DNA from 4 places in the Komagataeibacter medellinensis NBRC 3288 genome. Region 1 is predicted to be linked to each of the others. Evidence: riboswitches for the same ligand, from Rfam matches in the RefSeq annotation. Region 1 holds a riboswitch; each other region holds the start of a gene.
What was found. A riboswitch is a leader RNA that binds a small molecule or an ion and turns the genes downstream of it on or off. The one in region 1 is predicted to bind cobalamin.
Positions count from the first base shown of each region.

Region 2: another riboswitch for cobalamin. It lies ahead of GLX_RS15240 (TonB-dependent receptor plug domain-containing protein); the one in region 1 lies ahead of GLX_RS06340 (TonB-dependent receptor plug domain-containing protein).
Region 3: another riboswitch for cobalamin. It lies ahead of GLX_RS10420 (DUF1636 family protein); the one in region 1 lies ahead of GLX_RS06340 (TonB-dependent receptor plug domain-containing protein).
Region 4: another riboswitch for cobalamin. It lies ahead of GLX_RS15270 (uroporphyrinogen decarboxylase/cobalamine-independent methonine synthase family protein); the one in region 1 lies ahead of GLX_RS06340 (TonB-dependent receptor plug domain-containing protein).

Region 1 is NC_016027.1:1,383,469-1,389,327, reverse strand. Features, by position in the region: gene GLX_RS06350 (cobyric acid synthase) at 1-871, opposite strand, end outside; gene GLX_RS18945 (DUF6925 family protein) at 876-1,847, opposite strand; cobalamin riboswitch at 1,945-2,163, shown strand; gene GLX_RS06340 (TonB-dependent receptor plug domain-containing protein) at 2,283-4,382, shown strand; gene GLX_RS06335 (ABC transporter substrate-binding protein) at 4,396-5,223, shown strand; gene GLX_RS06330 (FecCD family ABC transporter permease) at 5,256-5,859, shown strand, end outside.
Region 2 is NC_016037.1:142,039-147,897, forward strand. Features, by position in the region: gene GLX_RS15230 (FecCD family ABC transporter permease) at 1-356, opposite strand, end outside; gene GLX_RS15235 (ABC transporter substrate-binding protein) at 374-1,213, opposite strand; gene GLX_RS15240 (TonB-dependent receptor plug domain-containing protein) at 1,215-3,314, opposite strand; cobalamin riboswitch at 3,434-3,652, opposite strand; gene GLX_RS19065 (DUF6925 family protein) at 3,750-4,721, shown strand; gene GLX_RS15250 (cobyric acid synthase) at 4,726-5,859, shown strand, end outside.
Region 3 is NC_016027.1:2,227,141-2,232,999, reverse strand. Features, by position in the region: gene acuI (acrylyl-CoA reductase (NADPH)) at 1-800, shown strand, start outside; gene GLX_RS10430 (CbtB domain-containing protein) at 968-1,192, opposite strand; gene GLX_RS10425 (histidine phosphatase family protein) at 1,361-1,897, shown strand; cobalamin riboswitch at 1,966-2,199, shown strand; gene GLX_RS10420 (DUF1636 family protein) at 2,363-2,767, shown strand; gene cobW (cobalamin biosynthesis protein CobW) at 2,773-3,819, shown strand; gene cobN (cobaltochelatase subunit CobN) at 3,950-5,859, shown strand, end outside.
Region 4 is NC_016037.1:148,176-153,275, forward strand. Features, by position in the region: gene GLX_RS15250 (cobyric acid synthase) at 1-43, shown strand, start outside; gene GLX_RS17675 (aspartyl/asparaginyl beta-hydroxylase domain-containing protein) at 246-569, opposite strand; one part of gene GLX_RS15265 (IS3-like element ISGxy1 family transposase) at 605-863, shown strand; one part of gene GLX_RS15265 (IS3-like element ISGxy1 family transposase) at 863-1,791, shown strand; gene GLX_RS17680 (Rieske (2Fe-2S) protein) at 1,850-2,077, opposite strand; gene GLX_RS15270 (uroporphyrinogen decarboxylase/cobalamine-independent methonine synthase family protein) at 2,099-2,827, opposite strand; cobalamin riboswitch at 3,139-3,372, opposite strand; gene GLX_RS15275 (carbohydrate porin) at 3,521-5,100, opposite strand, start outside.

The DNA.
Region 1 (5,859 bases):
GAGCAGACGCAGGAAGGGGGTGCCCTGGCCTGACCCGTATAATCTTCACATGTGTTTCGCCTTCCAGCGCGTCAAGATCATCGAAATTGGCGATGCGCGGCATAAGGGGGACGGCGATCTCGATCCGTGATGTCGAAGAACAGCCGACATCATCGGGAATACTGTCTTCAGATGGCAGGTCACGTATACTGTCTATCCAGGGAAGAACGCCCAGCCCCTTCCAGCCGGTAAACCTTTCTATGAAATCATATCCAGACTGGAAAATGCTGGCGTCTCCCCGAAGGCGATTTATAATAAAACCCTTGATCAACTCCCGGTCAGCCGGCTCAAGAATGGCATGGGTGCCAACGAGTGATGCGATAACGCCGCCCCGGTCTATATCGCCTATCATGATGACCGGAACATTCGCGGCTCTGGCAAAACCCATATTGGCGATGTCGCCCTGACGTAGGTTGATTTCCGCGGGGCTACCTGCGCCTTCGACAATCACCAGATCGGATTGGCCACATAATGTTTCGAAAGCGGTCAGAACCTCGGGCAGGAATGCAGCCCGACCGCTGATAAAATTGGAAGCATGCAGGTGCCCTTGTGCCTGTCCACGCACGATAACCTGCGCGGTATGATCGCTTTCCGGTTTCAGAAGAACCGGATTCATAAGGGTGGAGGGGGCAACACGACAGGCGTACGCCTGAAATGCCTGCGCCCGGCCGATTTCGCCACCATCTATCGTTACGGCAGCATTGTTTGACATGTTCTGGGGCTTGAAGGGCCGGACTGTCAGGCCCCGATTGGCAAAAACCCGGCATAAACCAGCTGTCAACACGGACTTGCCTACATCGGATCCCGTACCTTGCAACATGATCGCTGGCATGAAGTCACCCGCAATCCGTAGCGCTCTTGAGCGTATCGACAGGCATAAACTGCTCCATGCCCTTGTGACCCTGGGCTGCCATACGGAGCAGTTCGATATGCATGCGCGCACGACCACGTCTCGTGTCCGGTATTTTCATATTTTCCGGTGTTCCATGTTGACGAACATGAGCCCGGAATGCGCCTGAGACCTGCAGGTCTTCCTGCTTGCCGAATTCCTCAAGCAGCGGCAGAAAGGACAGATCGGCCAGACGGTCATAATCATAGGAATCATTATCGGACGGTCTGAATGGCGCCGCCGGATGAAGCGTGAGGAAGGGCTGCCAGCCTTCCGGAACAGGATCAAGGGCCGAACAGGACCGCCTCAGTTTTACCAGTTTTGGTAACAGGTGGGTATGGGCACCGAGCGGAGAATCTTCATCAGGTTTGGGAATGGGCTGGTAAACCTCCAGCCTGCCAGCTGGTGAAAGCATGACCCTGTGGGGCTGGGCTTCCATCAGAAGCGCAAATGCTTCTGTAATGACGGCCAATGGGTCATCCGTGTGAACAGCAAGAGCTTCGACCAGGCGGGCATTTTCTGTCCGTACGCACATCCGGACCTGGCCCACGCCTATTCCCAGATCAATCAGCCATGCATCACGATCTTCTGGCCGGATGGCTTCCACATCCTTTCCCAGAACCATCAGGGTATGTCTTCCGGTCAGTTGTAACGGGCCGCAGAACGCCATGCTGTGCCGCCAGCGTCTGCCTTTTCCAACAAGGGAATCCCACGCAATGGCATGCAGGGGACCGTTGGGACACAAGCGTATGGCGCCGCGTTGGGTGACGATCTCCAGCCCGTCGAAACAGGGGGTAACGCAGACCTTGTCTCCCGGGACATGATGGAATTCGCCAATCGCACCAAACGTACCAATGCTCCAGCCGTTGCGGAGATCCAGCGCTAGCGAAGTCAGCATGGCAGGCGTAATATGTTTCATCGGAAATATCCTGTGATTCATCAATCTGGCTGAAAATAACGGCAATCCTGATAGGATACTGAAAGATTGAATGCGGGTTGACAAGAACGCCCCATCCGATCAGAACCGTTCCGACGGTGTCCCCTTTCGGGGGGATGAAAAGGGAACAGAGTGCGGATCACGATCCAAGGCTCAGGCTGCCCCCGCAACTGTAAACGGTCTGTCCTTGCAATACCGGATGTCTTGATCCGGGCCACTGGAAACCACGGTTTTCCGGGAAGGTTAAGCAGGATGTCACGCCGTGAGCCAGGAGACCTGCCGTTATGATGGTTGCGACCGGGAACTGTCGGGCGGGGTGTCCTGACGGTGTGGTGTTACGGGCTTCCCTGCGGATTGGAAGCGCTGTGGCAGCGCGCTCTCGTGGCAACGATGATGTGACCGCGAGATCTGAACCAGATGATCCTATTCCGTAATCTGCTGATTGCTTCCACCACGTTGATGACCATGGGAACTGCAGTGGCGCGTGCTGATGATTCAGTCAAACAGCATAAGCCGCAAAAACCGTCCGCCAACCAGTACGTCGTCGAGAATAAAAAATCGAAAGCCGTTGTTTCTCTGGGAGAGACTGGCCTGCCCGAACTGATCAGCGTCAGTGCAGCACGTCGGCCAACTTCCACTGATGATATCGGCACCAGCATGACCATCATCACCGAAAAGCAGATCCAGACCCAGCAGCGGCGCAGCCTCACGGATATCCTGATACGTCAGCCTGGCCTGAACGTGGTGCAGACCGGCGGCCCGGGAGGCACTTCATCCATCTTCATGCGCGGCAACAATTCGAACGAAGTGAAAGTCCGCCTGGATGGCATGGACATCAACGACGGCAGTTCAACAAGTGGCATGTTTGATGCCGGTCAGTTCGTAACCGATGGCATGGGACGGATCGAAATTCTGCGGGGCCCGCAAAGCGGTCTGTATGGTGCGGACGCCATGGCAGGGGTCATTGATATTACCACGGCGCAGGGACAGGGACGCTTCAGGCCGTTTGTCAGGATTGAAGGCGGTGGTTACGGCACCTTCAACCAGACCTTTGGTGCGCGCGGCAGCAAGGGGCGGTTCCATTATAATGTTGAGTTCTCCCATTACCGGATGGATGGGTTCAACAGTATCCCCTCCTATATCGAACGATATTATGGTGCTGACCGGCAGCAGCGCCATGAGGGCAACCGCAATGACAACCGCGGCGTCAATATCAGGCTGGGTTATGACGTAACCCGCAATCTTGACCTTGGCCTGACGGCACGCCTGATACAGGGTAACAACCATTCATATTCATTGTATGATCTGCAGAGTGAGAACCTTTACGGCGATAAAGGCGTGAGGGAACAGACCAATCAGAACGAGGCTATTGTGCGTGGAACGGCCCATCTGGTGTCATTCCATGGACTGTTCGATCAGGTGCTTGGTCTTGGTTACATGACCAATCGTAACCGCTGGACCGAGACAGGAACAAGTTACGGCAGTCCGATCAATCCCGACCCCGATTATTACCGTTCCAGCCGACTGAAGGTGGACTGGCACGGCACGTTCAATTTCAAACAGTATGGTCAGCTTCTGATCGGGGCCGAACATTTTCACGACACGTTCAACACCAGCCACACAGCCGCCACTATGTGGGATAGTGGATACAATACATCCGCCAGCATGGATACGACCGCAGGCTACGGGCAGTATCAGGGGAACTGGAACCATATTCTGTACGGCGCCGCCAATATCCGCTACGACGCCAACTCACGTTATGGCAACCACGTGACATGGCGTGTCGCGCCTGCGATCCATGTGCCGGGCACAGGAACGATCATCAAGGCCAGCGCCGGTTCGGGATTCCACGGCCCATCGCTGTACCAGTTATTCGCCAATCAGGTAGGCGCGGGATATGCGGAAAAAGGTAATCCGAACCTGAAGGCTGAACAGTTGATCGGCTATGACGCGGGGGTGGAACAGAAACTTTTGCATGATCGACTGAACTTCGGCGCGACATGGTATGACAACAGGGTTCGGAACCTGATCCAGTCCTCGCTTTCGATTGATTCGTCATATAACTACAATTATTCCTACGCCAATGTTGCGAAGGCACGGATGTATGGCGTGGAAGCTTTCCTGAACTGGAAGGCGCTGAGCAATCTGGAATTCAATCTCAGCTATACCTGGACCCATGCCCGGGATGAAACCAGTAACGTCGAACTGCAACGCCGTCCGCAGCACAAGTTCAACTTCAATACGACATGGACCCCTATCCGCGACCTGACATTTTCTGGAAATATCCTGTACACCAGCGGATGGCGTGACCTGCCGGTCATTGGCAGCGAGACGTGCAGCACCTGTGCCAAAGGGCATGGATATTTTACCATTGATGTGGCCGCCAACTATAAAATCAACCGCTATGTCTCCGTCTATGCCCGCGCCGACAACTTGCTGAACCGCCAGTTTGAGGACCCGATCGGCTACCTGCAGCCGGGGCGCGCCGGTTATGGCGGGTTTGCGTTAAATTACTGACATGAAAGGCATGATGGCAGCGATTGTGGCCGGTTTTCTCGCCTGTGTCCCCTTGACGCAGGCTCTGGCGCTGCCACGCGTGGCTTCGCTCAATCTCTGTACCGACCAATTGCTGCTTATGCTGGCTGAACCGGGCCAGATCGTGGGGATCTCGCCACTGACCCGGGACTGCTGGAACGCGGTATTGTGCGAGCAGGCACAACATGTTCCGGTATTGCGACCCACGGCGGAAAATGTCGTGGCATCCCATCCCGATGTCGTGTTGGGCGGCGTCTATACGGCGGCCGTCGCGATGCAGGCGGGACGGGAAGGGGGCGCACAGGTGATCGCATTGCCGCCCGCCAGATCCCTGACAGACATCCCGGCCCAGATCATGGTGGTTGCCAACGCCATCGGTGTCCCTGAACGGGGACGACAACTGGCCATGGCCTTTACCACGCGCCTGGCCTCCCTTTCGGTCGCGCGGAGTTCTACCGATCCCACGGCGGCTGTCTACGCCGCCAATGGTTTTGTCACCCATGCGGGTTCGCTCCCGGATGATGTCCTTGCCCATGCTGGCTTTCGCAATTACGCAACGCTCATGGGACATCAGGCATCTTCGCGCTTTTCCATGGAACTGCTGATCGCGCAGCCGCCCGACCTGCTGATCCTTGACCGCTCGGGAAAGGGCACGTCCCTTGCCCAGTCCATGCTGGACCATCCGGCGCTGAAGCAGGCCTTTGCCGGGGCGCATCATCTGGATCTGCCCGCACGACTGTGGCTGTGTGGCCTGCCGCAGACACTGGACAGTGTCGTCATGCTGCGTAACGCACGTCACAACCTTGAAATGTCCGTCCCGTGAAATCAACCCACAAGACCCTGCTGCTGAATGTCATGCTCCTGATTGGTGTTATTGGCCTGTTTGGCGCGTCGCTTATGTGGGGAGAAACCCGCGTCATGTTTTCGCATGCGCTCGCGGACATTCTGGCGGGGCGGCACAGTGTCGGGGCAATTATTATAGAGCGTCTTCGCCTGCCGCGCACGCTTCTTGCCGTGATGGTGGGTGGGACGCTGGGCCTGTCGGGTGCTGTGCTGCAGGGATATTTGCGCAATCCGCTGGCCGATCCCGGCATTCTGGGGGTATCGGGGGGGGCAGCACTGGGGGCAGTCAGCGTGTTCTATACCGGCCTCATGCAGGTTTCCATCGTGGCCCTGCCACTGGGTGGCCTGACGGGCGCGTTGTGTGCGGCTGCTGTGCTGATGGGACTGGTGGGACGCGGGGGCACGCTGGTGCTGCTGCTGGCGGGGGCGGCGCTTAGCAGTTTTGTGGCGGCCCTGACGGCGCTGGTGCTGAACCTTGTGCCCAGTCCCTATGCATCATTCGAGATCATGCACTGGCTCATGGGGTCGTTGACGGACCGTACTTTTACCCATGTCTGGATCTGCCTGCCCGGTGTTGTGTGCGGCACCCTGCTCATGCTGTCTGCGGGCCGCGCGC
Region 2 (5,859 bases), on a different replicon from region 1:
CCCGTCAGCCCACCCAGCGGCAGGGCCGCGATGGACACCTGCATGAGGCCGGTATAGAACACGCTGACCGCCCCAAGTGCCGCTCCACCTGATACCCCCAGGATGCCGGGATCGGCCAGCGGATTGCGTAGATAGCCCTGCAGAACCGCCCCCGACAGGCCAAGCGTCCCGCCCACCAGGATGGCCAGCAGGGTACGCGGCAGGCGCAGGCGCTCCACAATGATCGCGCCTGCGGTATGCCGCCCGGCCAGCAGGTCCTCCAGTGCATGTGAAAACATGATGCGGGTTTCTCCCCACATGAGCGAGGTAACAAACAGCCCCATGACACCAGCCAGAAGCATGACGTTCAGCAGCATGGTTTGATGGGCAGGTTTCATGGGGCGGACATTTCAAGGTTGTGCCGTGCGTTACGCAGCATGACGACACTATCCAGTGTCTGTGGCAGGCCACACAACCAAAGCCGTGCGGGCAGATCCAGATGATGCGGCCCGGCAAAGGCCTGCTTCAACGCCGGGTGATCCAGCATGGACTGTGCAAGGGACGTTCCCTTCCCCGAACGGTCAAGGATCAGGAGATCGGGTGGCCGTGCAATCAGCAGTTCCATGGAAAAACGGGAAGATGACTGGTGCCCCATGATCGTTGCGTAATTACGAAAGCCGGCATGGGCAAGGACATCATCCGGAAGCGAGCCCTTATGGGTGACAAAGCCGTTGGCAGCATAGACGGCCGCCGTAGGATCGGTGGCACTGCGCTCGACTGAAAGGGAGGCCAGGCGCGTGGCAAAGGCCATAGCCAGTTGCTGCCCACGCTCAGGAACGCCGATGGCGTTGGCGACCGTCATGATCTGGACCGGAATATCCGTCAGGGATTTGGCGGGTGGCAGGGCTACAACCTGTGCGCCCCCTTCCCGCCCCGCCTGCATCGCGACGGCCGCGGTATAGATGCCACCCAGCACGACATCGGGATGGGATGCCACGATGCTTTCCGCCGTGGGTCGCAATACGGGAGCCTGTCGTGCCTGTTCGCACAGCACCGCGCTCCAGCAATCCCGGGCGAGCGGCGTAATACCGACGATCTGGCCCGGTTCGGCCAGCAGCAGCAACAACTGGTCGGTGCAGAGATTAAGCGAAGCCACGCGCGGGAGAGCCCATGCCGGTGCCAACGGGACACAGGCAAGGAAACCCGCCATCATCCCTGCGACCACGCTTTTCATGTCAATAATTCAGCATGAAGCCGCCATAACCGGCGCGACCAGGCTGCAGATAGCCGATGGGGTCCTCGAACTGGCGGTTCAGCAGGTTGTCGGCGCGGGCATAGACGGAAACGTAGCGGTTGATTTTGTAATTGGCAGCCACGTCGATGGTGAAATAACCATGCCCCTTGGCGCATGTGCTGCAGGACTCGCTGCCAATAACCGGCAGATCACGCCAGCCACTAGTATACAGGATATTGCCCGAAAAGGTCAGGTCGCGAATGGGGGTCCATGTCGTATTGAAATTGAACTTGTGCTGGGGACGGCGTTGCAACTGGACGTCGTTCGTCTCATCCCGGGCGTGGGTCCAGGTATAGCTCAGGTTAAATTCCAGATTGCTCAGCGCCTTCCAGTTCAGGAAGGCTTCCACACCATACATCCGCGCCTTCGCCACATTGGCGTATGAGTAGTTGTAGTCATATGATGAATCAATCGAAAGCGAGGACTGGATCAGGTTCCTGACCCGGTTGTCATACCAGGTTGCGCCGAAATTCAGACGGTCATGCAGCAGTTTCTGCTCAACACCCGCGTCATAGCCGATCAACTGTTCCGCCTTCAGGTTGGGATTGCCCTTTTCCGAATAACCCACACCCACCTGATTTGCGAATAACTGATACAGCGAAGGACCATGAAAACCGGAACCGGCGCTGGCCTTGATGATGGTTCCGGTGCCCGGCACATGGATTGCCGGGGCCACGCGCCATGTCACGTGGTTGCCGTAGCGCGAATTGGCATCATAGCGAATATTGGCCGCACCATACAGAATATGGTTCCAGTTCCCCTGATACTGCCCGTAACCTGCGGTCGTATCCATGCTGGCGGATGTATCGTATCCGCTGTCCCACATGCTTGAGGCCGTATGGCTGGTATTGAACGTATCATGGAAATGTTCGGCACCGATCAGAAGCTGGCCATACTGCTTGAAATTGAACGTGCCGTGCCAGTCCACCTTAAGTCGGCTGGAACGGTAATAATCCGGGTCTGGATTGACCGGGCTGCCGTAACTCGTGCCCGTCTCCGTCCAGCGGTTGCGGTTGGTCATGTAGCCAAGGCCAAGCACCTGATCAAAAAGCCCGTGAAAGGAAACCAGATGGGCCGTCCCGCGCACGATGGCCTCGTTCTGGTTGTTCTGTTCCCGCACACCCTTATCACCATACAGATTTTCACTTTGCAGGTCATACAGAGAGTAGGAATGATAATTGCTCTGTATCAGCCGTGCGGTCAGGCCAAGATCGAAATTATGGGTGACGTCATAACCCAGCCTGATATTGACGCCACGGTTGTCATTCCGGTTGCCTTCATGCCGCTGCTGCCGGTTGGCCCCATAATAACGCTCGATATAGGAAGGGATATTGTTGAACCCGTCCATCCGGTAATGGGAGAATTCTACATTATAATGAAAACGTCCCTTGCTGCCGCGTGCGCCAAAGGTCTGATTGAAGGTACCATACCCACCGCCTTCGATACGGACAAACGGCTTGAAACGGCCCTGCCCCTGTGCCGTGGTAATGTCGATAACCCCCGCCATGGCGTCGGCGCCGTACAGGCCGCTCTGAGGCCCACGCAGTATCTCGATCCGGCCCATGCCGTCGGTTACAAACTGACCGGCATCGAACATGCCATTGGTGGAACTTCCGTCATTGATGTCCATGCCATCCAGGCGGACCTTGACCTCGTTGGAATTATTACCACGCATGAAAATGGATGACGTGCCCCCTGGGCCGCCTGTCTGGACCACGTTCAGGCCCGGTTGGCGTGCCAGAATATCCGTCAGGCTGCGCCGCTGCTGGGTCTGGATCTGCTTTTCCGTGATGATGGTCATGCTGGTGCCGATATCATCGGTGGAGGTCGGCCGACGGGCGGCACTGACGCTGATCAGTTCGGGAAGACCCGTATCCCCCAACGAAACAACGGCTTTCGATTTTTTATTCTCGATGACGTACTGGTTGGCGGACTGTTTTTGCGGCGCGTGCTGTCTGACTGAATCATCGGCACGCGCCACTACAACCCCCATGGTCATCAACGTGGTGGAAGCAATCAGCAGATTACGGAATAGGATCATCTGGTTCAGGTCTCGCGGTCACATCATCGTTGCCACGAGAGCGCGCTGCCACAGGATTTCCGATCTGCACGGAATCCTGTAACACCACACCGTCAGGACACCCCGCCCGACAGTTCCCGGTCGCAACCATCATGACGGCAGGTCTCCTGGCTCACGGCGTAGCGTCCTGCACAACCTTCCCGGAAAACCGCGGTTTCCAGTGGCCCGGATCATGACATCCGGTAATGCAAGGACAGACCGTTTACAGTTGCGGGGGCAGCCGGAGCATTGGATCGCAATCCGCACTCTGTTCCCTTTTCATCCCCCCGAAAGGGGACACCGTCGGAACGATTCTGATCGGATGGGGTGTTCTTGTCAACCCGCATTCAATCTTTCAGTATCCTGTCAGGATTGCTGTTATTTTCAGCCTGATTGATGAATCACAGGATATTTCCGATGAAACGTATCACGCCCTCCATGCTGACTTCACTGGCGCTGGATCTCCGTAACGGCTGGAGCATTGGAACATTTGGTGCGATCGGCGAATTCCATCATGTTCCGGATGATAGGGTCTGCCTCACCCCATGTCCTGACGGGTTGGAGATCGTCACCCAACGCGGTGCCATACGCATTAGTCCCAGCGAACCCTTGCATGCCCTTGCGTGGGACTCTCTCGTCGGAAAAGGCAGACGCTGGCGGCATAGCATGGCGTTATGCGGCCCGTTACAACTGACCGCGAAGCATACCCTGAAGGTTCTGGGAAAGGATGCGGACGCTGTCCGACCAGAGGATCGTGATGCGTGGCTGATTGATCTTGGAATTGGCGTGGGCCGGGTCCGGATGTGCGTAAGGACAGAAAATGCCCGCCTGGTCGAAGCCCTTGCTGTTGACACGGATGACCCATTGGCCGTCGTCACAGCAGCATTTGCGCTTCTGATGGAAGTCCAGCCCCACAGGGTCATGCTTTCACCTGCTGGCAGACTGGAGGTCTACCAACCCGTTCCCGCACCTGATGGAGACTCTCCGCTCGGCGCCCATACCCACCTGCTGCCAAAACTGGTGAGGTTGAAACGACCCTGCTCCGCCCTCGATCCCATTCCGGAAGGCTGGCAGCCTTTCCTGACACTTCATCCGGCGGCACCGTTCCGACCGTCCGATGATGATTCCCATGATTATGACCGGCTTGCCGATCTATCCTTTCTGCCGTTGCTTGAGGAATTCGGCATGGAGGAAGACCTGCAGGTTTCAGGCACATTCCAGGCCCATGTTCGTCAACATGGAACACCGGAAAATCTGAAAATACCCGCTACAAGACGTGGTCGCGCGCGCATGCATATCGAACTGCTTCGCATGGCAGCCTGGGGTCACGAAGGCATGGAGCGATTTGTGCCTGCCGACACGATCAAGAGCGCTACGGACTGCGGCTGATTCCATGACAGCGATCATGTTGCAGGGCACGGGATCCGATGTCGGAAAGTCCGTTTTGACGGCAGGTTTATGCCGGGTTTTCGCTAACCGTGGCCTGACGGTCCGGCCTTTCAAGCCCCAGAATATGTCGAACAATGCCGCCGTGACGGTAGATGGAGGTGAAATCGGTCGGGCGCAGGCACTTCAGGCGCAGGCCTGCCGTATTGCCCCTTCCACCCTTATGAATCCGGTCCTTCTGAAACCGGAAAGTGATCATACAGCGCAGGTTATCGTCCGTGGACGCGCAAAAGGACACCTGCACGCTTCGAGTTTTATCGGTGGCCGGGCCGCATTCCTGCCCGAGGTTCTGACCGCCTTCAGGACATTATGTAGCCAATCCGATCTCGTGATTGTCGAGGGCGCGGGCAGCCCGGCGGAAATCAATCTACGTCAGGGCGACATCGCCAATATGGGCTTTGCCAGAGCCGCGAATGTTCCGGTCGTCATGATCGGCGATATAGACCGGGGCGGCGTTATCGCGTCACTCGCCGGTACCCATGCTGTTCTTGATCCAGATGACCGTGAGTTGATCAAGGGATTCATCGTTAATCGCCTCCGGGGAGACGCCAGCATTTTCCAATCTGGGTATGACTTCATAGAAAAGTTTACCGGCTGGAAGGGGCTTGGCGTTCTTCCTTGGATAGACAGTATACGTGAACTGCCTTCTGAAGACAGTATTCCTGAAGATGTTGACTGTTCCGCGGCCTCACGGATCGAGATAGCCGTCCCCCTTATGCCCCGCATTGCCAATTTCGATGATCTTGATGCGCTGGAAGGTGAAACGCATGTAAAGATCACACGGATCCGGCCCGGGCAGCCCCTTCCCGCGTCCGCGCATGTCGTGTTCCTTCCTGGTAGCAAGGCGACAATAGCAGACCTGCAATTTTTCAGGCGGCAGGGATGGGATATTGATCTGGCGGGACACGTCAGGCGGGGTGGATATGTATTCGGTCTCTGCGGTGGCTATCAGATGCTGGGACAGACCATAAATGATCCCGACGGAATAGAAGGGAACCCGACCACGATACCAGGACTTGGACTTCTGGAGGTTGATACCGTTCTGACCCGTGACAAGCAGATCAACCAGACTTCAGGCATG
Region 3 (5,859 bases), 840 kb from region 1:
TGCCGGGCATCGACCTTGCGGGGCAGGTGGTGCATTCGGATGATCCCGTCTACCAACCCGGCGATCAGGTCATCGCCACCGGATGGGGATTAGGGGAAAGCCATTGGGGCGGCCTTGCGGGCATGGCGCGGCTGCCGGGGCGGTGGCTGCTGCCCCGGCCCGGCAACCTGTCCGCACGGCAGGCGATGGGAATCGGCACGGCAGGCTTTACTGCCATGCTGTGCGTGATGGCGCTGGAAGATGGCGGGGTAACGCCTGCCTCAGGCCCCATCATCGTCAATGGTGCGGGTGGGGGCGTGGGCGGCATGGCCATCATGCTGCTGGCCCAGCTTGGCTATGAAGTGGTGGTCGTAACCGGCAGGCCACAGTTGCATGCCTACCTGACCAGCCTGGGGGCTACCGAAATCCTGCCGCGCGATACGCTAAGCCCAACCGGCAAGGCACTGGAGACGGCGCGCTGGGCGGGGGGAATCGATGTGGTGGGGGGTGAGGCACTGGCCACCATGTGCGCCTCCATCCGGCACGGGGGTACGGTTGCGGCCTGCGGGCTGGCAGGCGGCATGAACCTGCCGCTGACCGTGGCCCCCTTCATCCTGCGCAATGTGCGACTACAGGGAATCGACAGTGTCATGTGCCCGCGCCCGCGCCGCATGGCGGCATGGGCCCGGCTGGCGCGTGATGTGGACCCGACCCGGCTGGACAGCATGCTGCACGACGCGCCACTGAATGATGCCATTGTAACCGCCCCGCGCATCCTGGCCGGTCACATCCGGGGGCGCACGGTCATCACCATCGCCTGAACGTAAAAAGCGGCACGCCCGCAGGGGAATGCCGCTTTCTGCAATCTGGCAGGCAATGGAGCGCCGAGGCATTTCCAGCGAAAACCGCTTCGGTGAAAATGCTCCGGTTTATTATTCTTACGAATATCTTCACCTGTTTGAATGCACGCATTCAAACAGGACGCGCTCTAGTGGCAGGGGAAGCCCAGCAGGTGACGGCCGTCATGCACGAATTCATGCACGTAATGGCCGGAGATGAGCGAGGTCGCGCCCTGCTCCGCACCAACGAAATAGATCAGCAGCGAGGCCAGTACCAGGCCGAACACACCCCACGGCAACAGGTCTCGCACCGGGATGGAAACCTGCGGCGCTGCAATGCCCGTGCTGGACAGGACGGATGTATCTTGGCTCATACCGGAAAACTCCATGGATCACGCACAACCCGGAGCAGTATGCATGGAACCTGGCGCGCACACCTGTCCCCGTATCCCGGATCTGGCGCCATGTTTCCAAAATTGGCATGAAAGGTCAATCACTCCCTTGCGGGGTCCACCCCTTCGCGCCACGCAGGTCCGCATATCATGAACCAGATCCTGACCTGTCTTGCCCTGCCGGTACCCGACAGCCTGCGCCGAGGCCATTTTCCCAGCCCATATGATGGCCCGCCGCCCCTGCCCCCCGCAATCAGGCGCGCCATGTCAGAGGCACAACTGGTCTTCGTACCACCTGCCCTCGTCCTGACCTGCCCATCCCCCGTCGTGCGGCCCGATACGGGCGTGAACGGCATGGACATGGGAACATGGGGGGGTATGGCACTGAAAGACCTGCCCCCTGCCGAGCTTGCCCGCTGGGTGGCTGACCCTGACTTCGCTCCGCCGGGCGGACAGAACAGGGCAGCCCATCTGGCGCATATGCAGGCCTGGCTTGCCGCCCTGCCCGTCTCCCCCACCCGGCTGTGCGTTCTGGCCGATACGACAGTGATCCGCGCCATTGTGGTAGCGGCACTGGGCGGGAACGGGACCATGCTGTCGCGGCTGGATATCGCCCCGCTCAGCCACACCAGACTGACCCGGCACGCACGCTGGCGCGTGGCGGTGGTGGGCGCGCCCCTGCACTGAGGACTAGCATGATGGCAGGACATGTCACGCCATGCTGCCTTGTCTTTGACAGCGCGGGGGCCAATCGTCTAATCCAGCCAGACGATGGTTCCCCATTGGGGAGAATAGGGAAGACGGTGCGCCCGACAGGCAAATCCGTCGCTGCCCCCGCAACTGTAAGTGGCTGTTTTCCGGCCCGGCCCGCCATGGGGCTGGCAGTGTCACTGGTGCGCGCCGCAAGGTGGCGCCGGGAAGGCCGCCGGAAAGTCGAGACTCCACCCTCCGCCACAAGCCAGGAGACCTGCCATCCTTCCCGGTTCCCGCTACGGGTCGCCGGAAACAGGACCGATATCTGGATCGCATGGCTGGCGGGGTGCCCGGCACGCGACGGGCCACCGCCACGCGGCTTCGCGGGCGGGGCCGCAACCGTGCACCCCGCCACCAGGCCAGCCCACGCGGCAGGCCGCACAGAGGGCACGTCGCCATATGATCACGCTTCCACAGACGATATCCACACCGGGTAACCCGCCACCCGTCCATCTGCATGTCTGTGTTACGTGCCGCCGGGGGCTGCCCGCATCCGACAACCCGCAGGGGCGGCAGTTGCATGATGCGCTGGTGGCGCTGGCCCATGACAGCCCGCAGGTCGTCATCCATGAGGTCTCCTGCCTTGCCGCGTGCGATGCAGGCTGCACCGCCGTGGTCGCCAGCCCCGGCAAGTGGGGCTGGCTGCTGGCCAATCTTGGCCCTGAAAAAGCAGAAGACCTGCTGACCTACATCACCGCCTATGCTGCCGCGCGCAGCGGCACCGTCATGCCATCGCGCAGGCCCGCCAGCCTGTCGGACATGGTACGCGGCCGCTTTCCCGCATCGCTTTTTTCTGGAGCCTGATCGCCATGACCTCTTCCTCCACCGCCCGTGCACGGGTACCCGTTACCGTCATCACCGGCTTTCTGGGTGCCGGCAAGACCACGCTACTGCGCCATGTGCTGGCCAACGCCAAAGGCCAGCGCATTGCCATTGTGGTCAATGAATTCGGCACGCTTGGCATTGATGGCGACACGCTGCGCGCCTGCGGCGTGGAAGGCTGCCGGGACGAGGACATTGTGGAACTGACCAATGGCTGCCTATGCTGCACGGTGGCGGACGATTTCCTGCCTACCATGGAAGCGCTGCTGGACCGTGATGCACCGCCCGACCATATCGTGATCGAGACTTCGGGTCTTGCCCTGCCCAAGCCGCTGCTCAAGGCGTTCGGCTGGCCCACCATCCGCACGCGCATGACGGTGGATGGCGTGGTGACCGTGGTGGACGGCCCCGCCGTTGCCGCCGGGCGCTTTGCCGATGACCCCGAGGAAGTGGCCCGCCAGCAGGCCGCCGACCCCTCGCTCGACCACGATAACCCGTTGGCCGAGGTGTACGAGGACCAGCTGCTGTGCGCCGATCTGGTAGTGTTGAACAAGACCGACCTCATGACCGCCACGCAGGCCGATGCGGTGGAAGCCGCGATCCGTGCCGAGATCCCGCGCGCGGTCAAGGTGGTGCGTGCGACCGACGGGCAGGTTGATCCCGCCATCCTGCTCGGCCTGGATGCGGCGGCGGAGGATGACCTTGATGCCCGCCCTTCCCACCACGATGCGGAAGGGGGCGAGCACGAGCATGATGATTTCGAGAGCTTCGTGCTGCCCATTACCGAACAGGCCAGCGTAGAGGAATTCATCAACCGGCTGAAAACCGTAGCCGAACAGCACGACATCCTGCGCATGAAGGGCTACGCCACGGTTGCGGGCAAGCCCATGCGACTGGCGGTGCAGGGCGTGGGCGGCCGCTTCCGCCACCAGTTTGACCAGCCCGTACCCAAGGCTGGTCCGCGCGGCGGCAACCTTGTGGTCATTGGTCAGAAGGGGCTGGACCAAGCTGCGATTGCGCGCATGCTGGCGTAGTATCCAAGGCAAACTGATAAAAGTTCTTGGGCGCCGCCTTTTCTTTAAAAGGCGGCGTTCTTCGAAGCTTTTTGGGAAAAAATCTTCACCAAAAACTTTTTTATGATTTCACGGGAACGGAGCGGGCACCATGCATCTGCTGGCACGCGAAATCCGCACGCTGGATGACGGCGATCAGGCGCAGGACCTGGGGCATGCCCCGGCCGATATCGTGTTCCTGTCTTTCTCCGACAGTGACCTGCTGTGCCTGGACGCCGCACATACGGCAGAGGATGCGCCCGCCGCCAGCCTGCGCAGCGCCAACCTCTCATGCCTGCTGCACCCCATGTCCATCGACCTGTATGTGGCCGATACCATCATGGAGTCGCGTTGCGTGGTGGTGCGGCTGCTGGGGGGCCTGGAATACTGGCGCTACGGGGCGGAAGAACTGGCACGCGCCTGCCAGCAGGCCCGCATTCCACTGGCCTTTGTGGCGGGTGACGGGCGCGATGACCCACGCCTTGCCCGGCTTTCTACCGTGACGGAACCCATCCGCGCACGCCTTGACGCGCTGCTGCGCGCGGGCGGGACAACCAATACCGCCACCGCCCTGCGCCTGATGGCACATCTGGCCGGGTGTGGGCCGGATGAGAACACGCCGCCCGAACCCCTGCCGCCTGCGGGCCTGCTACAGGTGGCGGATGCAGCCCTGCCGCTGCGCGCGCTGGTGGTGTTCTACCGCGCGCACCTGCTGGCGGCGGATATCGACCCCATCATGGCGCTGGCTGATACTCTGGCCCGCTACGGCATGGGGGCGGATCTTTTATACGTGACCTCGCTCAAGGATGCGGCATCCGTGCGTATCCTGACTGCCCGCCTTGCGGCGGCACCGCCAGATGTCATCATCAACGCCACCTTTTTTTCCGCCCGCGCGGGGGTGGATAACGCCTCCCCGCTCGACCTTGCGGGCGTGCCGGTACTGCAGGTGCAGCAGCCCGGCATTGCCCATAACCTGTGGCGTGACAGCCTGCGCGGCCTGTCGCAGGCCGACCTTGCCATGCAGGTCGTGCTACCCGAACTGGACGGGCGGATTCCCGCCTTCCCCATTTCCTTCAAGGAAGAAACCACACCCGGCCTGCCCGCGCGCCATGTACCCCATGCGCCGGGCATCGACATGACCTGTGCGCGCGCGGCAGGCTGGGCACGGCTGGGCCATAAACCGGCTCCCGCGCGGCGGGTAGGCATCGTGCTGTCCGATTATCCCGGCGCGCAGGGTGCGCCCACCGGGCAGGCAGCCCATGCGGTGGGGCTGGACAGTTTTGCAAGCCTTGAGCACATCATGCGCCTGCTGGATAGTGCGGGCTACGATACGGGCCACGCCCCTCTGCCCACGGCGGACGGACTGGCCCACGCACTGGCCCGTGCGCCAGCGCGGCCCTTTATATCGGTTTCCACCTATCGGGGCTGGCTGGCCGCCCTGCCTGCCGCACTCCAGGTCACGCTTGAAGCGTGCTGGGGTGCACCGGAGAATGATCCGGCCTGCGCCGATGGCCGGTTTCACCTGCGTCATGTGCAACTGGGCCAGATCGTACTGGCGCTGCAACCCGACCGTGGCACGACCACCGACCGCCATGGCGGCTACCATGATCCCGACACACCGCCACGCCATGCCTATGTCGCCTTCTACCTGTGGTTGCAGCATGGGCTGGGACTGGATGCCATGGTGCATCTGGGCACGCATGGCACACTGGAATGGCTGCCCGGCAAGGCGGCGGCCCCGTCAGTCACCTGCTGGCCTTCGGTTCTGGTGGGCGGGATGCCGGTCATCTACCCCTTCATCGTCAATAACCCCGGCGAGGCAGCCGCCGCGCGCCGCAGGTTGGGGGCTGTAACCATCGGGCACCTGACCCCCCCCATCATGGCGGCGGGCCATGCAGGCCATGACACGGGCGAACTGGAGCGCCTGATTGATGAATATGCCGCAGCCGACGGGCTGGACCGTAGGCGGGGCGCCATCCTGCGTGGTGAAATCCTGCAACGCGCCGACAGCCTTGGCCTGCT
Region 4 (5,100 bases), on a different replicon from region 1:
AAGCAGTCTGGATATTGAAGGGTTACTGGCTATTGCCAGATGATCTTCTTTCGGTCTCAGGGCCTTGGTTCGTCAGGGCATCCAGACAAACAGGACAGAGGCACCCTGCCTGATCATCCGTCGGAACCGGCAGGCCACGGGGCTTTTCCATGCACCAGCACGCACCTTCAGGCTGACATGAAAAATCAGCACCGCACTTTTTACACTTTATCATTCTGCGCCTTCCCGTTGTTACCATGACTGGATCAAACAGTCAGTCCGCTGGTTTGGCGTTCTGTCCGGGCCATCTCATGATGGAGGGCATGCCAGTGTGCAAGATTGTTTTTGGCTTCCTGCACGAATGCCGAACGACGAACGACCTTGAGAAACATACCCTGAACCAGACGGCCAACTCCGTATGTGGGCCGTTCAAACTGGATAAGCAACACTACCCGATGATCCGATGTATTGTTCTGGACTTCATGAGGGTATGTGTCGTCAAACAGGATACATTTTCCATCCTGCCAGCATAACGTTTGATCGTCTATCCGTATCCAGCAGAGGTGGTCCCCATTTTTCGGACAGGGCAATAAGCTATAATCCGACCTGAGAGAGAACGGGTTTTATGGGCAAGGTTACGCGCAAGAGGTATGCGGCGGAGTTCAAATCACGGGTTGCCCTGGAAGCGATCCGTGGGGAACTGACGCTGGCGGAACTGGCTTCGAAACATGGGGTGCATCAGACGATGATCGCCCAGTGGAAACGGCAGGCGATCGAGGGGATGGCGGCCACCTTTTCCGGGAAAGCGACGTCTGAGCCCCCGGTCAGCCCTGCTGATGTGGAGAAACTGCACGCGAAGATAGGCGAGCTTCTCGTGGAACGGGATTTTTTACGCGATGCCTCTGCTCGGTTGGGCGTGATCAGAGGCGGCAGATGATTGACCCGAAGCGAGCGCGTCTGCCGATAATCCGGCAATGCACACTGCTGCGACTCAACCGGTCGGGCGTCTACTATCGGTCTGTGCCACAGAGTGAGGCCAATCTGGAGTTGATGCGGCTGATCGACGCCCAGTTCCTGGAAAGGCCGTATTATGGCTCGCGGCAGATGACATGGCATCTGCGCCGCCTGGGACATGAAGTGGGGCGCAAACGCGTCCGCCGGCTCATGGCGATCATGGGCCTGCGGGCGATCTACCAGAAGCCACGCACGAGTGTGCCCCATCCGGAGCATCGGAAATATCCATATCTGCTGCGGGATCTGGTCATTGATCGACCTAACCAGGTCTGGTGTTCCGATATCACATATATTCCCATGAAATGGGGATTTCTCTATCTCGTGGCGATCATGGACTGGTTCACGCGCAAGGTGCTGTCCTGGCGTCTGTCGAACACGATGGACGCGGAGTTCTGTATTGAGGCACTTCGGGATGCGCTGATGCGTTACGGCACCCCGGAGATTTTCAACACGGACCAGGGCTCACAATTCACGACGCCCCGTTTTACCGGTATCCTGGAAGAACGTCAGATCCGCATTAGCATGGACGGGCGTGGGCGCTGGCTGGACAACGTGTTCATCGAGCGTCTGTGGCGGTCGTTGAAATACGAATGTGTCTACCTGCACGCATTTGAGACCGGATCAGAACTTCGAGTGGGGCTCACGAAATGGATCACCCATTATAACGGGCAACGTCCCCATACGGCCCTGGCTGGACGAACGCCTGATGAGGCGTATCATGGCGCGCCGACGCCATCTGGTCCGGCGTTAACCCCGGACCAGATGGCCAACAGCAACGCCGTCAGAATGGCGGCATAACAACAACCGGGTATAGCTTATTCAAACCCAAAAACTGTCCGAACAGACGGGTCCACCTCTAGGTTCCGCTGACCACGCCACGACTGAGTGGTACCTGACGATGCGTACACCGGTCATCAAGTGCGAACACCAGCCCTGCCTCTGGACGGACAATGACAACCGGTCTGCTGCCGCAATAAACCCCGATTGCTTTTTGATGTCTCAGATCTGCACTGCGCAAAGCGGGATACCATTGTGCATTGTGGTCCGGATCAAAAGGTTGCAGTAGAGTATGTGTCATGCCCATGACAATTCCTCCAAAATCTTGTTAATGGACGAAGGTCGCCGCCACGCAAGCACGTTGAACCTTCGCCAAGTCTGAAAGTGTATTGTGAACCTCAGGCGGTAATTGCCTACCGTCCTTATTGGTGAAACGCATTGTCGTAGACGGTGTAATAATCACGCGCCTTCGTAGACATTCTGCACGGATCTTATCTATCCATCGCATCGCGCTATAGACATCCGTTGGAATCCGATTCAGGCCGTCCACAACTCCCAGAAGAAGGTCACAGCGCGGATTAAGATTAGAGAGCACCGATGGAAGTTCTGCGCCGCCGCGCACCATATCGATATGAAGGCCATTCATCGGCAATGACATGACGTGGGGCAGGTTACGCCAGAAGCCCCCTCCTCCCCCGACGAAGACGAGGGATAGTGCATGTCCGGATGCCACCTCTGCCATGCTCCGCCATGCCAGTTCCATCGCCGTCTGGCGTTCTTTCGACATCGGACCAGCCGTTGTGACAGGTTCCGTAATCTGAACCCAGAAACAGCCTGCCGTGGCGAGTTCGTGTAGAATCTCGATGTACACCGGAAGAAGCTTCAATAACAACAGGACAGGGTCCGTGCCGTCAGTCCGGTCACATGCGGCAAGAAAGCTCACTGGCCCTAGAAGCACAGGCACAGTCGCGATCCCGCGTTGCCATGCATCAACAAATGCATCGCGGACAGGATTGCTGCATAAGTGGAAGAACGTCTGATCTGTCAGTTCGGGCATGCGCTTCCTGCCGCACTGAGGAGCCTTCCCCACACCCACCATCTGTGCTGTCTGCCACACGCGATGCCAGTCATCCGGGCAGGAATTGGACGCTACATGCGAGACGCCTGTGCGCCGCTGCAAAGCGGTCAATGCGGGGGTATCAAAACCCGAGAGACCAAGCGTCCCGGTCAGTAGCATGAGGGTTCACCGCAGGTCTGCGCATCATCATGCCAGTTTGTAATTGTGGAAGTGCCGTGTCGTTCAGCGACAGGCAAGCCTATGCAGTGCTGCAAAGCCGTGCTCCTGCCTCCGGTTCATCCCGCCCGGCGGCCGTGAGATCGACAGTGGCAGGTCTCCTGGCTCACGGATTATCGCAGATCGTGTCTACCTTCCCGTTGCTGACACAACAGTGGCCCATTCCCCTCAGAAAATGGACGACACGACCCCATACCGCTTACAGTTGCGGGAGCAGCCACCGACTGGCTTCCGGGACGGACCCTGCCGAAGCGGAACGGTGTTCCCTTTTCATCCGTTTGCACGGAACCACTGACTATATAGAAGGCGAATATGCCACCACCTTCCACTTTTCAGCAATGTTTTCCTTTCAATGCTGATCAGACGGCCAAGTACACTCTACGTCTTATCATATTCATACGTTTTATATGATTTAACAATAATATAAATTAGTACTTTCTGTTCGTGTATTTATACTTAAAAAGTAATGCTGCTGTGCAGGCCGAAAATCGCTTCGTCACCTACGCGGCGCAAACCGGTCCAATCCGGCGCGCCGCCCGAAGGGTGCCATACGTACTGAAAATCAGGCTGCATGACCATCCACGGCGTAACCTGCGCCTGATAGGTCAGTTCAAGATGGTTTTCATTGCCCTGCACAAGCGTCTGACTGTCGCGGTCAAATTGCCGCAGGCCGGAACTGGCGCGACCAATGCCCCAGCCCAGACCGATCGTGTCGTTATCGCGCCCCTTAAACGGCGCCTTAAGATTCAGGCCGGCGTCAATAGCGAAGCTGATCTGGTTACGATCACCGCCATTACCCGTGGCGCGTACGAACACGCCCACCGAGCGGGCCGATGTGAGCGACGGCCGCCAGATCATCTGGTCGATGATACCATACACCATCCAGTTACCCCGGTCCCAGCGCGGGGTCAGGTCACTTTGTGGCGTGGCTGCGGTGGCGTTGGCCACGGCAGCTCCTAACGAACCGCCATTGCGGTTGTAACGATAGTCGGCGAACTTCGCGGTATCATAGAACCCGCCCAGCTTGTACACGCCCGGCAGGCCAGGATTCTTGGCCACGTTCGACATGTCGGCCGGCTGCGGGTTAAGCGCGTATTGCAGTTCGGTCATCAGCAGGGCACCGGTGCCCATGTTGAAATTGGTGCCGTTGGCGCCATCATAGGTCTGGCTGGTGGGATCGGAATTATAGCCGCTGATGGAGCCGGTAGCCTGCTGGATGGGGGTAGAATTATAGCGGTTACCCGGCGGATTGTCGTCCGCTGCGGCAAACATGAAGGTGAACTTCTCGCTCGGCCGGTAGCGGATCCGGATGGCGGGAGACGACAGCGGCCAGGACGGCCCGCCGCCGTACAGGTTGACCGAGGGCGCCATGGGCCAGCCGAAATTGGCGTTGAGGTAAAGCGAGGCGTAATCGCTGATCAGGAACTCGGTATCAAGATCCTGCTGGCCGATCTTTACGTCCAGCTTGCCGCCAAGGAAAGACTGCTGGTACCACAGTTCGAACAGGCGGGTGGAACGGTCAGCCTCAAATCCGCTGACAGGGTTGAAATTGGCCAGATGGTCCTGCGAGATCGAGCGCCCGCGTGTCTGCAGTGCGCTGACATTGAACAGCCCCCCCTTCAGCCCGAACAGTTTCTCGGTATCGACGGTCAGCGTGGGCATGGTTACACCGTCGTAGGACGGGCCGGTGCCTGATCCGCCTGCACCATCATTACCAGAAGCCGAACCGCCAGTCCCGTTGCCCCAGAGTTCATCGACTTCCTGGATGTCGAAGCTGATGCCGTGCTTGTACATCCATGACCGCGCGCCCCACATATTGCCTAGCAGGTTACCACTGGTGTCGAGTTTATCGTCACCAGCCGCCTTCTCCGCAGCATCGGCTTGCGCGCGCTCCGAATCACGTATGGTTGCTGGGTCGATCTGCTCAACCAGCGGAGTGGAGTTGCCAAGGCGCGCCCGATCTTCCTCGATCTGGGTCTGAGGAGCCTGAGCATAAGCGGCTGAGTATGCGAAGAGACTTCCTACCAGAGTGGAAT